DNA from 3 places in the Alteromonas sp. 4NH20-0104 genome. Region 1 is predicted to be linked to each of the others. Evidence: predicted binding sites of a transcription regulator. Region 1 holds the regulator's gene; each other region holds the start of a gene.

The links. Region 1 encodes FliA, which starts transcription of late flagellar genes. Its sites were predicted from a motif close to CTAAAGNTNNNNNNNNNNNNGCCGATA; they were not measured.
Region 2: a site for FliA is predicted at 3,181-3,207, ahead of AC27IB_RS15825 (flagellar protein MotY). Genes of this name have one in related genera too.
Region 3: a site for FliA is predicted at 3,251-3,277, ahead of AC27IB_RS19635 (HAMP domain-containing methyl-accepting chemotaxis protein). Genes of this name have one in related genera too.

What each region holds. Positions count from the first base shown of each region.
Region 1 covers NZ_BAAJLP010000001.1:16,600-21,926, forward strand. Annotated here, with positions in the region: gene AC27IB_RS00075 (chemotaxis protein CheA) at 1-2,000, opposite strand, end outside; gene AC27IB_RS00080 (protein phosphatase CheZ) at 2,013-2,762, opposite strand; gene cheY (chemotaxis response regulator CheY) at 2,797-3,180, opposite strand; gene AC27IB_RS00090 (RNA polymerase sigma factor FliA) at 3,225-3,953, opposite strand; gene AC27IB_RS00095 (MinD/ParA family protein) at 3,955-4,815, opposite strand; gene flhF (flagellar biosynthesis GTPase FlhF) at 4,812-5,327, opposite strand, start outside.
Region 2 covers NZ_BAAJLP010000022.1:82,074-87,400, reverse strand. Annotated here, with positions in the region: gene AC27IB_RS15845 (RNA polymerase sigma factor) at 1-393, opposite strand, end outside; gene AC27IB_RS15840 (hypothetical protein) at 390-551, opposite strand; gene gloA (lactoylglutathione lyase) at 801-1,184, shown strand; gene glpQ (glycerophosphodiester phosphodiesterase) at 1,191-2,192, shown strand; gene AC27IB_RS15825 (flagellar protein MotY) at 2,253-3,134, opposite strand; gene rnt (ribonuclease T) at 3,341-3,982, shown strand; gene AC27IB_RS15815 (peroxiredoxin) at 4,086-4,691, opposite strand; gene AC27IB_RS15810 ((2Fe-2S)-binding protein) at 4,948-5,142, shown strand; gene AC27IB_RS15805 (TonB-dependent receptor domain-containing protein) at 5,167-5,327, opposite strand, start outside.
Region 3 covers NZ_BAAJLP010000033.1:50,567-55,893, reverse strand. Annotated here, with positions in the region: gene AC27IB_RS19635 (HAMP domain-containing methyl-accepting chemotaxis protein) at 977-3,001, opposite strand; gene AC27IB_RS19630 (symmetrical bis(5'-nucleosyl)-tetraphosphatase) at 3,323-4,129, opposite strand; gene apaG (Co2+/Mg2+ efflux protein ApaG) at 4,139-4,537, opposite strand; gene rsmA (16S rRNA (adenine(1518)-N(6)/adenine(1519)-N(6))-dimethyltransferase RsmA) at 4,512-5,327, opposite strand, start outside; gene pdxA (4-hydroxythreonine-4-phosphate dehydrogenase PdxA) at 5,327-5,327, opposite strand, start outside.

The sequences.
Region 1 (5,327 bases):
CCCAGGAAAAACAGCGGGATCGCCTTGGAGCGCACAATCATGGTTAGCTGACCATCAACAGTGTTGGTCTTTTTAATATCCATGTTAATAATTTCGCTCACAGCACCCAGCGGTAATGCGAAGGTTTGTTTGCCCACCACAATCATTAGCGTTGGCAAAATGGCCAGTGTCAGGGGTACTTTTATCTCCAGACGAGTACCACGACCCAACTGAGAATCAATATTTACCGTACCATTAAGCTGGTTGATTTTGGTTTTCACCACATCCATACCAACACCGCGACCAGAGATATCACTGATTTCGGTTTTGGTTGAAAATCCAGGGGCAAAAATCAAATTAAAGGCTTCAACATCCGACATCCGGGCTGCCGCATCGGCATCGAGCACACCACGGGAAATCGCGATGTCCTTCAATTTGTCCGGATCCATTCCTTTACCGTCATCTTCGATAACCAGCAGGATATGGTCCCCTTCCTGGGAGGCTGACAGTTTCACCTTACCCATTCTGGGCTTACCGGCAGCCTGACGGTCGTCGGGCATTTCGATACCATGGTCCACCGAGTTTCGCACCAGGTGAACCAGCGGATCGGCCAGCGCCTCAACCAGGTTTTTATCCAGATCGGTTTCTTCCCCTTCAAGCTCAAGGGTAATTTCTTTCTTCAGGCTGCGGGCTAAGTCACGAACGACTCGCGGAAAGCGCCCAAACACTTTCTTAATGGGCTGCATGCGGGTTTGCATCACAGCACCTTGTAAGTCACCGGTAACCACATCCAGATTAGCAATGGCCTTGGACATTGACTCATCGTTAATGCTGATGCCCAGACTTAACAAACGATTTCGCACCAGTACCAATTCACCGACCATGTTCATGATCTGGTCAAGACGACGGGTATCAACCCTGACTGTGGTTTCTGCCTGAGGCGCAGCAGGCCCCGCTTTTTTCTCTTCTTTTTTAGCCGCAGGTTCAGCGGCTTTTGCCGGCGCCGCGGGTTTGCTTTGAGCTTTTTCCGGGGTAGCCGGCGGCGTAGCAGGTTTAGCTGCCGGTGCTGCAGCTTTGGCGGCTGGCGGCGCTGTATTGTCAACTTTTACACGCGGTTTTTCAGCCGGTTTTTGTTCTGCAGGAGCATCCGCACCGGGGCCTTTTCCTTGCCCGTGTAATTGATCCAGTAGGGCTTCAAACTCATCATCAGAGATTTCTTCCCCCCCTCCAGTCTCCGCTGCCGGAGCCGGACTGGCAGGCGCAGGTGATGCAGGGGCTGGAGACTCGCCGCTGAACTGTCCTTTACCGTGTAATTCATCAAGCAGCGCTTCAAATTCATCGTCAGTAATGTCTTCATTACCGCTGGCAGCTGGTGCGGCGGACGGCGTTGGAGCCGGTGCCGGAGAGGCAGGCGCAGCGCCAGCCGCGGCGCCGGGTGCACCACCAGTGCCGTGCAGCTCATCGAGCAAGGCTTCAAATTCGTCTTCAGTGATATCTTCAATCAGTTCAGATGGATTGCCTGATTGAGCAGTGTCTTCTTCCAGCTCGAACGTCTCTTCGACTTCGACGGGTTCAGGTTGTGCGGCCGGCGCCTCATCCTGCGTGTCGCCAAAAATATTTTCTCCGGGCGCTTCCGGATTACTCAGCTTGTGCAATGTCTCAACCAGCCCAGCACTAGCCGGTTCCAGCGGCTCTCGCATTTTGACCTTTTCAAACATATCCACTACCACGTCAGTGGCCTGCAGAATAGTATCCATGAGTTCGGGGGTCAGCGAGCGCTGGCCATTACGCATTACGTCAAAGACGTTTTCAGCGCCATGGCAAATTTCAACCAGTTCGGTCAGTGACAAAAATCCGGCACCCCCTTTTACGGTGTGATAGCCCCGGAATATGGCATTGAGAAGGTCCTTATCCTCTGGATTGTTCTCCAGATCAACTAACTGCTCCTGGAGTTGCTCAAGAATTTCACCGGCTTCAACCAGGAAATCTTGCAAAATATCTTCATCGACATCAAAAGACATGTATCCGCTCCCCTAAAAACCCAGGCTGGATAAAAGGTCATCCACATCATCCTGGCCAGACACCACATCGTCACGCGATTCGGCATCAATAATTGGCCCTTCGGCGACAATCGCCTTTTCGGCCTTCGGCTGCGAAGAATTGGCCGCTTTGGTCACTTCTGCACCGCCAAACACAGTCAGCATGTGAACCAGGCTGTCTTCAACCTCTTTGACCAACTCTATTACGCGACGGATAACCTGTCCGGTCAGATCCTGATAACCTTGCGCCATAAGCACTTCGGTCAACAGCCCCATCATCTTATCGGCATCGTCCACAGAAGATTCAAGGTGTTTATCCAGGTCAAGACACATGGATTTAAATTCGTCGAGTTCGATCTCGCGGTTCATTAACTTTTTCCACTCAGGCATCAGGCTGTCTAATTGCCCTTTCATGGTTTCAACAATAGACATGCTCTGTTCAACAGCATCCATTGTAGTATTAGCCGCTTTTTCGGTTTCTTCAATAACGTAGGTTAATCGGGTCTGCGCATCAGGGATATCTTCGTTCGCCAAACCGGCGATCCGTTCATCCAGTTGAAAATTGTTTAAAGAGTCGTGTAACTGACGGGTAAGCTTACCCACCTCTGCGAATAATTCGACAGACTCTTTCATGGTGACAGCGTCAAGCAGTGCATTAGCAGAATCGGTATCACCTTCTTCCAGAAAGGTAACCAACTGCTTCGCTTCATCCAGCGTAATGGGGACTTTCTTATTTTCAGTCATCCAGTTGTCCTCAGCGGTTAAACACGTTACTGGATTAACCTAAACGTTCAAAAATCTTTTCTAGTTTTTCTTTTAGCGTAGCGGCAGTGAACGGTTTAACTACGTAGCCGTTTACCCCCGCCTGAGCGGCCGCTACGATTTGCTCTTTTTTCGCCTCAGCAGTTACCATCAGTACCGGTAAATGCTTGAGTTTATCGTCTGCACGAATTGCCCGCAGCAGATCGATACCCTGCATGCCCGGCATATTCCAGTCAGTCACCACAAAGTCAAAGTCACCTTGCTGCAACATTGGCAGTGCAGTACTTCCATCATCGGCCTCCTGAATATTGGAAAAGCCGAGATCTTTGAGTAAGTTTTTGATAATACGTCTCATCGTAGAAAAATCGTCTACCACGAGAATTTTCATATTCTTATCCAAAATTGCCTCCAGTGAGGATAGTCATATTGTTAGTATAGTTAATGTTACTCACCAGTCTGCCAGGACCGCATGCGCGCTTTTAATTTTAACATCGCCTGGCTGTGAATTTGACTGACCCGTGATTCACTTACCTCGAGAACCTCGCCGATTTCCCGCAGGTTTAATTCTTCGTCATAATACAAGGATAGTACGATCGCTTCACGCTCTGGTAATGTAGTAATAGCATGCGCCAGCGCTTTTTGAAATGAACCTTGCATTAAATCTTCCAGCGGCGAATCCGAACCCCGCGACTCATCCGTCGCGATTACGTCTTCAGACACGCCTAAATCTTCAATACCCACCAGTTTGCCGGCATTGACCTCGGATAACATCTGATGGTATTCCGGCAAGGATACATTGAGCTTGGCCGCAATATCGACATCCCGCGCATCACGTCCGGTTTCCCGCTCAACCTGAGAAATGGCATCGGAAATAGCCCGGCCATTCTTGTGGACCGACCGGGGTGTCCAGTCGCCTTTGCGGATTTCATCCAGCATAGCACCACGGATCCGAATCCCGGCGAAGGTTTCGAAACTGGCACCTTTGCTGCCGTCAAAATTTTTCGCTGCCTCAAGCAGGCCAATCATACCGGCCTGAATCAGATCATCGACAATTACACTGGCTGGTAGCCGCGCCATTAAATGGTGAGCAATACGTTTGACTAAAGAGGCATGTCGCTCAACCAGCTGCGCTTTATCAGTTTGTTGTTGGTACGCTGCAGCTTTGCTATTCACGCTATCTCCCTGCCACCTTCGACGCGATCAGTTGCTCAACGAAAAATTCGAGGTGTCCGCCGGGCTGCGCCGGGACAGGCCAGGTCAGAGCTTTGGTGGCCAACTGACCAATCGCGACGGAAGCCGGTGATGACGGGAAAGCATCCACAATAGCGGTTTGCTTGCGAACCGCCCGACGAATGTTTTCATCAAAGGGAATCGTGGCAACTAATTCCAGTGCCACATCGAGAAAACGCCCGGTGACCTTGGAAAGCTTGCTGAATAACTCCTGCCCTTCCCGCACATCGCGGACCATATTGGCCACGATCTTAAACCGGAAAATGCCGTGGTCGCGGTTCAGAATTTTAATCAGTGCATAGGCATCGGTAAGTGAGGTGGGTTCGTCACACACCACTACCAGGATATCCTGAGAAGCCCTGGAAAAACTGAGCACCATATCCGAGATACCTGCCGCCGTATCGACGATTAACACATCGATTTGCGAGCGCAGTTCACTGAACGCGCGAATAAGCCCGGCATGCTGAGTGGGTGACAGCTCTGTCATGGACTGGGTACCGGAAGTCGCCGGGGCGATTTTAATGCCATGGGGACCGGTTACCAGCACTTCGTCGAGCGTGCATTCCCCGGACAACACGTGAGACAAATTCTTCTCTACGCGCAGTCCAAGCATCACGTCTACGTTCGCCAGACCAAGGTCTGCATCCAGAACCATGACCTTTTTGCCTTGTTTTGCCATTGCTATAGCGGTATTCAGAGTAACGTTAGTTTTCCCTACTCCGCCCTTACCGCCGGTAACGGCTATTACCTTGATTAATCGTGATTGATTCATCTTTCGTAAGCTACTCGCCTGGTCTTCAATCATACTGCCTGTGCTGTGTTTACATCGGAACTGCTATTAGTATGATTCAAACCATACTTTTTATAAAGCTTTGCTGCTAAAGAGATTATAGATTTCGCATTAGCAACGTGAATATCCTCAGGCACCTGTTGGCCATCGGCAACATAACTGACCGGCAATTGCGCCTCAATTACGTTGCTGACCACTTCCCCTAAACTATAGCACTCATCCAGCTTAGTGATGATACATCCTTGCAAATCAATACTCTTATAGGCGTTGATAATATGCTTAAGTGTAGCCTGTTGCGTATTACCCTGCACAACTAAATAGTTTTTTACCTGCTGACCGCTTACCTGGCCGAAGGTGGCAAGCTGGCTAATCAAACGACTGTCGCGTTGGCTAAAGCCTGCGGTATCGATCAATACCAGGCGTTTGTTGCGCAGCTGAAACAGTAAATCGGCCAATTGTTCACCTGATTGAGCTTTACGAACCGGACACCCAATAATTTTGCCATAGGTGGCTAGTTGCTCATACGC
Region 2 (5,327 bases), on a different contig from region 1:
ATGGTTCAATAACTGATTGGTTTGCGTACGGCTCAGGCTGGTTTCTGGTGGTAATTCTCCATCGCAATAAGCGGCGAACAAGGCATCGGCTTCATCTCCGCCCACGCGGTCTGCCAGGCGGTTATCGCGCAGATAATTGTAAGCGGCGTAACGCGCCGACTGACGGACCCAGGGTAAAAAACTGGCCGAGTTTTTCAGCGTATCCAGTTTTTGCCAGCAACTGATAAACACTTGCTGGGTGATTTCCTCGCTGGCATCACGATCCCGGGTAATCGCCAGTGCTATGCTGGCTATCGTATTACGGCTGGCAGCCACCAGCCGGTTGAATGCCTGCTCATCGCCATGCTGAGCAGCGCAGACATCATCATTTGATATTAAGGCTTGCACGCTCATTGTTTAGCTCCTTGCTGTTGCACCTGTTCTGTGAGTAAAGATGAGCTCAGGTCATTACCCTGACTATTCGCCGACCAAATTGCAATGACAATAGCCACTATTACGCCAAAAGAACGGGTGCGGGTGTTTTTACAGGCCGCAGGCAGAGAAATTTTCATAACGGTATCTTCCTTTCATTATCCATGTGCAATAAAGAAACCGCTAACCAGCAAAGTGTGACACCCGCTGTGAAAAAAATTTACGCCAGGCCTGACACCGGCTATTGGCGCTCAAACCGCCTATTTGGCACACTGGTCACAATTTACTTTAATCTGCTTTGCAGATTAATTACAGTGCGAACATAAAATCCCTTGCTGTCATACTGTTGAAAAAGAGTGGCAGCACAATGTCTTTTGAAGGAGCTTTTGATGCGAATGTTACACACCATGTTACGGGTAAAAGACCTGGACGCTTCCCTGGCGTTTTACGTTGACACCATGGGCATGAAATTGCTGCGTAAAAGTGACAACACAGAATATGAATACACTCTGGCATTTGTAGGTTATGCCGATGAGTCTGAACAGGGCGTACTGGAACTGACCTACAACTGGGGTGATAACGAATATGATCTGGGTAATGCTTACGGTCACGTTGCCTTCGCTGTAGAAGACATCTATGCCTTTTGCGAGCAACTTGAGGCACAAGGTGCCGATGTTTACCGTAAACCCGGTCCGGTAAAAGGCGGCAAAACCGTCATTGCCTTTGTGCGCGATCCCGACGGTTATGCCATTGAGTTAATCCAACCTGAGTAAGTGTTTGTGTTAAAAATTGATATAAAACCGATAGCCCTGCTATCGTTGGCGACGCTGGTGTCATTTCAATGCCTGGCATTTGATATTATTGCCCACCGCGGTGCTTCGGGTTATCTGCCGGAACACACTCTGGCAGCCACCACCATGGCCTTTGCTCAGCAACCTGATTACATCGAGCAGGATTTGGTGATAACCAGCGATGGCGAGCTGGTTGTGCTACACGATATCCATCTTGAAACGGTCACCAATGTAGCAAACGTGTTCCCTGACCGTCATCGCGAAGACGGGCGTTTCTATGCGCTGGACTTTACTCTGGCCGAACTCAGGTTATTAACGGTACATGAACGTACCGACTCCCAGGGCAAGCAAGTCTATGCAAACCGCTATCAGGGTGAGGGGCAATTTAAGGTTGCCACCTTTACTGAACATCTCAGCACCATTCGCTCTCTCAATACGACTACCGGTGAATCAGTCGGTTTGTACAGTGAAATCAAGTCGCCGGCCTGGCACCGCGAGCAGGGAATTGATATCAGTAAAGCAGTGCTGAAGGTATTGCGTGCGCATAATCTCGATGATGCCGCTGCCAACATCTATATCCAGTGTTTTGACTTTGAAGAAATTAAACGACTTCGTCAGGAGCTCGGTGCCAGAGTCAAACTCATTCAGCTTATTGCCGAAAACAGCTGGAATGAAACCCCTACCAACTACGATGCCCTCAAAACAGTTGCTGGCATGCAGGAGTTAACCCAATATGTACAGGGCATAGGGCCATGGCTGGGTCATGTCACGCGATACGAGCAAGGGCAGCCAACCACAGAGCTCACCGACTGGATGATGGCTGCTCAACAGGCTGGGCTGCTGATTCACCCATACACCTTTCGACTCGATGCTTTGCCGCCAGGGATTTCCGCTGAGCAACTGTTGATGCTGATGGTGAAAAAATGGCAGTTCGATGGTGTGTTTACCGATCAGGTCCCGCCGGTTAAACGTTTTTTGCAAGGCCAGTGAATCCACCCACACAAAAAAGCCGCGAGAGTCAGTCGCGGCTTTTCACAATCGTCGTCAGACTCAGGACTTTGCCATCCTGACCACCACCCTACGGTTTGTTGCTCTTGACTGGCTGGTAGTATTGGGCGCAATATGGCGTTTTTCACCGTGCCCGGTGATTTCAATGCGATCCTCTCCTACACCGAGGTCGGTAAGGTATTTCTTGACTTCGTTTGCTCGTTTTACCGACAACTGCTGGTTATTCCATGAGCCACCGTAACTGTCGGTGTAACCGTCGAGAAGCACCAGTTCAAGTTCGTTATCTTCTCGCAAGTAGTCGCCAATCATCGCCAACCTGCGCTTCGAATACCGTGATAGCTCGGTACTGTTCTTCTCGTAGCTCAGTACCGTGTAGCTGATATCATCAAAGCTGTACGGCAGCAGGTTTGACACACAACTAACAAAGTCCTGATACACCGGAGCAAAATTACTCGCATTTAACCCCACTGCAACTTCGTCATTCGGGTTGTACCAGTCCTGATAATAAATGGTTGGCCAAAAGCCTTTTTCCAGCTCACTGAGCATGGTCCAGGCGGTCTCTTCGGGTAAATCACCATCGTACTGAGTACGCAATGTCATGTCGGCAATTTGTCGCGCCCTGACACCGGGCATCCATTTCGGCGGGACGGCATAAACCGCTGCCGTGCCAAACTTCTTGGGCAACAGATTCATATCCAGCACAAATTCCATATTGAGTTGTTTGGACGCTTCACTGGTGAACTGCGCTTCCCCATAACCGGGCAAAGTATGGCTAAGCGTACAGCTGAGTCTAGAACTCCTGCTGAGCTGCCACTGTGAGCTTTCTACCGTTGAATGGTACTGACGCAATGATGCCTGAGCCGAGCTGGCGCCCATCCCCAGCAAAGCAATGGAAAATGAAATTAGCGAAACCGATTTCAACATGTATAGCCTCAGTAATCGATAAACCTGTAAACCTTCGTCTCTATCTTATCGTCAACGAACAATAAAAGTTTAGCACCGGGTAGATACTCAGCGCTAATATTGACATAATTCTCCCCCTGATGAGAACACTCTTTGATTTATCCATCAACGAGTCTGCTCACCACTAACCGTCAGGTTTACTATTCAACCACCAGATACAGAGTGATATGCCACAAACTATTCCCCCACTGTCACAACGCTTCAGAGGCTATTTCCCGGTCATCATTGATGTCGAAACAGCAGGCTTTAATGCAACCACCGACGCGCTGTTAGAAATTGCCGCAGTCACTCTAAGCATGGACAGTGAGGGCATGTTAGCCCCTGCTGCTACCTACCATGCACACGTGACCCCTTTTGAAGGGGCCAATTTAGAACAGGCAGCGCTTGATTTTAATGGTATCGACCCGGACTGTGCCTTACGTGGTGCCATCAGTGAAGATGAAGCCATGAAAGGGCTGTGTAAACACGTACGTAAACTGCAAAAGGAAGCGGACTGTCAGCGCAGTGTGATAGTGGCACACAACGCCACCTTTGATCAGAGCTTTGTGAATGCCGCAATTGAGCGTTGTAATATAAAACGCACGCCGTTTCACCCGTTTGTATCGTTTGATACCACTACCCTTGCCGGGCTCGCCTTAGGTCAGACTGTTCTGGTAAAAGCCTGTCAGGCCGCTGGTATAAGCTTTGATCAGAATGAAGCTCATTCCGCCCTTTATGATGCCGAAAGAACCGCCGAATTGTTCTGCTATATCGTTAATCGCTACGCCAGTCTGGGCGGTTGGCCATTGTCCGCACCTAACGAAAACTAAGTTTAACAATTAACGCTATAACCTGGTCAGGCCCCCCCTGGGCGTAAAAATTAAAGCAAAAAAAAGAGGCACCGAAGTGCCTCTTTTCATTTCAAAAACGCGATTAAAGCTCTTCTGATTTCTCAGCCAGGTACTTAGCAACACCTTCAGGGCTTGCGTCCATACCGGCTTTACCTTCAGTCCAGCCAGCCGGACATACTTCACCGTGCTCTTCGTGGAAATCCAGTGCGTCAACCATGCGCAGCATTTCGTCGATATTACGACCTAAAGGCAGATCGTTAACTACCTGATGGCGAACCTGACCTTCTTTGTCGATCAGGAAAGAACCACGGAAAGCCACACCCGCTTCAGGATGCTCAACGTCGTAGGCCTGACAAATTTCATGCTTGGTATCAGCAACCAGGGTGTATTTTACCGGACCAATACCACCTTGGTTTACAGGTGTATTACGCCATGCGTTGTGCGAGAACTGAGAATCGATAGACACACCGATAACCTCAACACCACGCTTAGTGAATTCTTCGTAACGCTTATCAAAAGCAATCAGTTCTGACGGACATACAAAGGTAAAGTCCAGTGGATAGAAAAAGACGACGGCTTTTTTGCCTTTGATGGCTTCGCTCAGAGTAAAGCTGTCAACAATTTCACCACTGCCTAAGACGGCTGCTGCAGTAAAATCCGGGGCTGGACGTCCAACTAGTACGCTCATATCTATTCTCCATTTTCATTATGTGAATAGCAGTAGTTGTGATCTATATCACATCAGTATCTGCTGCTGCCTGATATAGTGAGTGCATTAAATGAAAATACAATTGACGTTGCGGACTTTTTTAAACTCATCAGACCAGATAAGCCGATATTGACCTGCCAGATGACGGATTCGTCATAAAGCTGCACAAAATATTTGCAATAACCTCAAATAGCAATTATTATCATTTGCATATTGATATTGGAGTTAAGGTTCTATGTACGTTTGCATGTGTTACGGTGTAACTGATACCGCGATACGCAAAGCTGTGACTGACAGCGGCGTTGGCAATATACGTGATCTGCGCGAACAACTGCAGTTGGGTTCGCAATGTGGTAAGTGCATACAAATGGCCCAACAGGTTATCGATTCCACCATTATTAATGAAAGCTTGTTTAAGGACGTTGGTTAACGTCCTTTTTTATTGCCTCCCGGCTTACCACCCTGCTTTTAACGCAACAAACCCATAACGCCCATCAAACCCACCCGGACTCGTTGACGGATACTTTGCCCCCGCGACAAACCGGTGCGGATTGAGTTCAGGCTGAGTATTAAACACATTATTCATGCCCACTGTTAGCTGCCACTCAGGCGTTA
Region 3 (5,327 bases), on a different contig from region 1:
CGCTTTTTATGTCGTTCTTTTTAGACCCACGATATCAGGGAAGGGGGTCCCGGATATTTTCTGCGAAAATTCCGGGATGACGTGATGTGAGGAGGTCAAATATACTTTGTTATAACGAGCATACTGGCGGTTTAATTCATAACCGTCATACCGGCCCTCGAGCCGGTATCTCCTGAGCAGCGTGACTCATTTAAAACAGCCCGCTCTTTATGTCTTTTTTTTAGACCCACGATATCAGGGAAGGGGGTCCCGGATATTTTCTGCGAAAATTCCGGGATGACGGGATGTGAGGAGGTCAAAAGTACTTTGTTATAACGAGCATACTGGCGGTTTAATTCATAACCGTCATACCGGCCCTCGAGCCGGTATCTCCTGGGCAGCGTGACTCGTTTAAAACAGCCCGCTCTTTATGTCGTTCTTTTTAGACCCACGATATCAGGGAAGGGGGGCCCGGATATTTTCTGCGAAAATTCCGGGATGACGGGATGTGAGGAGGTCAAAAGTACTTTGTTATAACGAGCATACTGGTGGTTTAACTCATTACCGTCATACCGGCCTTCGAGCCGGTATCTCCTGGGCAGCGTGACTCATTTAAAACAGCCCGCTCTTTATGTCGTTCTTTTTAGACCCACGATATCAGGGAAGGGGGTCCCGGATATTTTCTGCGAAAATTCCGGGATGACGGGATGTGAGGAGGTCAAAAGTACTTTGTTATAACGAGTATACTGGCGGTTTAATTCATAACCGTCATACCGGCCCTCGAGCCGGTATCTCCTGGGCAGCGTGACTCGTTTAAAACAGCCCGCTTTTTATGTCGTTCTTTTTAGACCCACGATATCAGGGAAGGGGGTCCCGGATAACGCCTTTGGCGTTTCCGGGATGTAAAAACACTAGGATGTTAAGGTTAGTCAGCCTGTTAAGGGGATCCCGGATAACGCCTTTGGCGTTTCCGGGATGTAAAAACACTTTAGTGTTTTTACACCTTAAACTGTCGGATTGAGCTTTGCAGTTCTTCGGCGAGACGGGCGACTTCTTCGCTTGAATCTGACGTTTGCTGTGCGCCAACCGTAGTTTCTTCTGCAATACCGACGATGGTTTCCAGTTTCTCAGAGATATCCTGTGATACCAGGTTTTGCTCACGGGCCGATTGTTCAATCTGACTGCTCACATCGTGGGCACGTTTAACGGCTTCAGATATGATATCCAGCGCCTGGGTAGCCAGTTCGGTTTGCTCAACACATTTGGCGGTTTGTTGCTTGCCCTGGTCCATAACGGATACGGCTTTTTCTGCCCCTTCCTGCAGGACTTCGATCATGGCATTAATTTCCTGCGTTGACTCCTGCGTTCGGCTGGCCAGTGTGCGCACTTCGTCTGCTACCACTGCAAAGCCCCGGCCTTGTTCACCGGCACGAGCTGCCTCAATTGCCGCATTCAGTGCCAGCAGGTTGGTTTGATCGGCGATACCACGGATAACATCCAGGATGCTACCAATGCTGGCGCTGTCCTGATGAAGCTTATGAATAACCTGAGCGGCATCTTCAACATCGCGGGCCAGTACTTCAATGGTGGCTTTGTTCTCCAGTGAAATATCGCGTACCTTGTTCGATTCCTGATCCGCATTGCGGATTTCCAGCAAGGTATCTTCGGCATTTTGCGAGACCATCTGTGAAGTGGAATGCATCTCAGTGGTCGCCGTAGCCACCAGACCGATTTGTGCTTTCTGATCCTGAATCGATTTGGTGGTTTGCGTGGTAACCGCTGAAGTTTGCTCCGATGCCGCCGCCAGCTGCTCTGCGCGCACATTAATGCCGCGGATCAGCTCTTTCAGACTGAGTATCAGCTTATTACAGTTTTTCGCTAACTGCCCAAACTCATCCTGACTGGAGTCGTCGAGGTTATGGGTCAGATCGCCAGAGGAGGCGATATTCAGCAGGTCGTTGACTTTCTTAAGCGGCACCGTAATCGCGTTAACGGTTTTGTAACCGGTCAGGAACGCAATGGCCAGCGAGGCTACTACAATAACCAGTACCAGCGTGGTACCAAAGCTGACGTTGCTGGTAACCTGTTCTTCCAGCGTTTTCACTTTGGCATTGGTCAGATTCAGTAACTGCTCAAGTTCGCCTACGGCACTGGCCGCCATCTCTTCAGATTTGCCCAGGGCTTTTTCGGTTTGGTTGCGCAGTTCCAAACGTGAAACATGCAGTTGCACCACACCGTCACTGCCCGTTACGGCATCGATAGCGTCGTCTACCAGGGATTCTACTTCTTCCAGTGTACCAGACGAGTCCTGGCCATTGGCTGCACTCAGCATGGCATCAAGTTGTTCGTGAATCGCATCCACGGCGAACTGCACTTCGTTACCAAGCGTATCAGCACGCACCAGTGTCTGGGTTTTGATGTAATCTGAAGTAACCGTAATGAGTGTCAGCAAACGGGTTTCCAGTTCGCCACCGAGCTCGGAAGCGCGACGCAGATTAGTATTGCTTTGTACTTCCCTTAAATCACTGAAATCAAGAAGGTAGGTGGAAGCGTCATCGGCGTTATCTTCCAAATCCATCAAACGGTTTTCCACATCATTACGGCGGGATAAATAGTTGTTGTGGCTGGCATACAAGCCGTTAACCGTAGACAGGTAATCCTGTGAGATACCGTTTACATTCTGTAAAGCGGCACTGAGTTTGGGATCGTTTTTTACCGTTGTTGCCAGGGCTTTATAGGCATTGGTAAAGTTCTGACTGGCTTCCTGGAACTGTGTTTGCTTTTCGTTAACTGTTGAGAGTTCATCAGACACATAAGCTTCGAAAACCAAACGCCCCATGTTCAGAAATGAGGCTTTAAGCGTATTACTGCCGATTACTGTGGGGACTGCCACCGTATTTACTTCGCCTACATCATTTTGTAATGAACGCAGATTAAACAGAGACACTCCGCTGATGATTAGCAGCAGCACACTTATCGTGAAGAAGCCGAGAATAACCCGCGCTTTTACCGTTAAATTCATTGTAGCTCCCAGAGCATTATTATAGTTTTGGTATTCCAAACAAATATGAACTGTGCCTGTTCGGAGTCTGGTGTTAACCGGTTTCTTTGGTATTGCAGCGTTGCATCCCCTCAAAGCACGCAATAAAACCGGGTAATCTGTAACAGGAGAGCTGTTTCCTCCCGCAAGTTTAGTTATACCAATCTTTTAAAACTGATACAAAAGTATTAGAACTTTTTCAGCGGATTTTTATATCAATCCTGGTGTTTTTATCGGTCGTAATGGCCAATAGTTAAATGATTTTGTTAATGGTTGCCCATTATTATAGTCGGTGACAGACGATTACGCTGATACAGAAATGTATTCGCCGGATTCCTTATGCCACAGGGTCATGGTATTTCCCCACACGTAGCCGGTATCCAAAGCAATGAATTGCGCAGAAGAGGTTTTTCCCTGCAGGGCAGCCCAGTGGCCAAACAAAATGGTTTCATTGGCTTGCAGCTGCTGATTAGACACGTCAAACCAAGGGCGCAATGAAGTAGGTGCATCTTTGGGAGCTGATTTTTCGGTAAGATTTAACGCCAGCGAAGGGCGCACAAAGCGCATGCGGGTGGTGGCGTTGATAATAAAGCGTTGGCGCTGTTTACCGCTGAGTTTCTGGTTCCATTTGGGCGGGCCATCGCCGTACATGTTTTCGAGCAGTTGCCGCCACTTAACACTTTTTAGCTCATCGCTGATTTCTTTACTGTAAGCAATGAGCTGCGTTGTCGACCAGCCCGGGTATAAACCGGCATGGACCATGGTGTGCTGTGCATCCAGAGCCATGGCTAGTGGCCATTGCCTGAGCCAGTCGGTCAGCGCCGCCATGTCCGGAGCTTTTATTAAAGGTTCCAGGTTATCGCTGCGCTTGGGATTCTTAATGCCCTGAGAAACGGCCAGAAAATGCAGATCATGATTGCCCAGAACACTATAGAAACTGCTGCCTAGTGAGCGCAGATAACGCAGTGTACTCAGCGAGTCTTCACCGCGGGCAATGAGATCGCCCACCGCATAAAGGTTATCGCGGCCAGGTTCAAAACTGATGCTGTCGAGCAAACGGCGAAGCCCGGCGTAACATCCCTGAATGTCGCCAATTACGTATGATGCCATATCAGTAGATTAGTTGATGATATTAGGTAGCGCGAGGCGAAATGGCTCAATGGGCACTCTGAATACATCGCCATCAGCGGTTTTCATGTCGTAATACCCTTGCATAGTGCCTACTTCCGTGTCGATAACGGAGCCACTGGTGTACTGAAAACTGTCACCGGGTTCAATGGTAGGCTGTTTGCCAACCACACCTTCACCGCTGACTTCAGTTTGTTTGCCGTTAGCATCAGTTACCAGCCAGTAGCGGTGAGTCAGTATCACCGCAAAGCTATTATGATTCATTACGGTAATCTGATACGCAAAGGCGTACTTGTCACTGTCTGAGGGTAAATGTTCAGGCAAATGCCGCGTGACTACCCGAACGGTAACCAGTTCGGCCGGATTATTTTCGGTCTTCGGTGCTGTCATGTTCACTCACCCAATTCGCAACGGTTGCAAAATCATCGAGCGACAGTGTCTCAGCCCGTCGGGTTGGATCAAGGCCAAGCGCTTCTAACTGTGCTTCGTTAATACAGTCTTTCAGACTATTACGTATGGTCTTTCTACGTTGATTAAACGCCATCGTGCAAACACGTTCAAGCATTTTTACTTCACTGACCTTAACCACCGGGGTGCGATGGGGGGTCAGGCGGACCACTGCAGACTCCACTTTGGGCGGCGGAACAAAAGCACCCGGCGGTACATTGAGTACGGGCTGAACGCTACAGTAATACTGCGCCATCACCGACAATCGGCCGTAATTTTTATTCCCCGGGCTGGCCGCCAAACGGTTTACCACTTCCTTTTGCAGCATAAAATGCATGTCGCCAATAATGCCGGCGTGGGAAAACAGATGGAACATAATGGGTGTGGAAATGTTGTACGGCAGGTTACCGAATACCCGAAGCGGCGCATCGGGCCTGGCCAGGTCGTTAAAATCAACAGTCAGCGCATCCTGCTCCACAACGGTGAGTTTGCTGCCATGGAATGGATGCTGACGCAAGCGTTTAGCCAGGTCGCGGTCCAGCTCAATGACGGTCAGTGCGTTAACCCGCTCACAGACTGGATCGGTCAGTGCACCCAGTCCGGGGCCGATCTCCAGAAGGTTTTCACCGTCCTGAGGGTTGATGGCATCGACAATTTGCTCAATAACAAAAGTGTCGTTTAAGAAGTTTTGGCCAAACCGCTTGCGGGCGGTATGACCTAAATGGGTTTTATT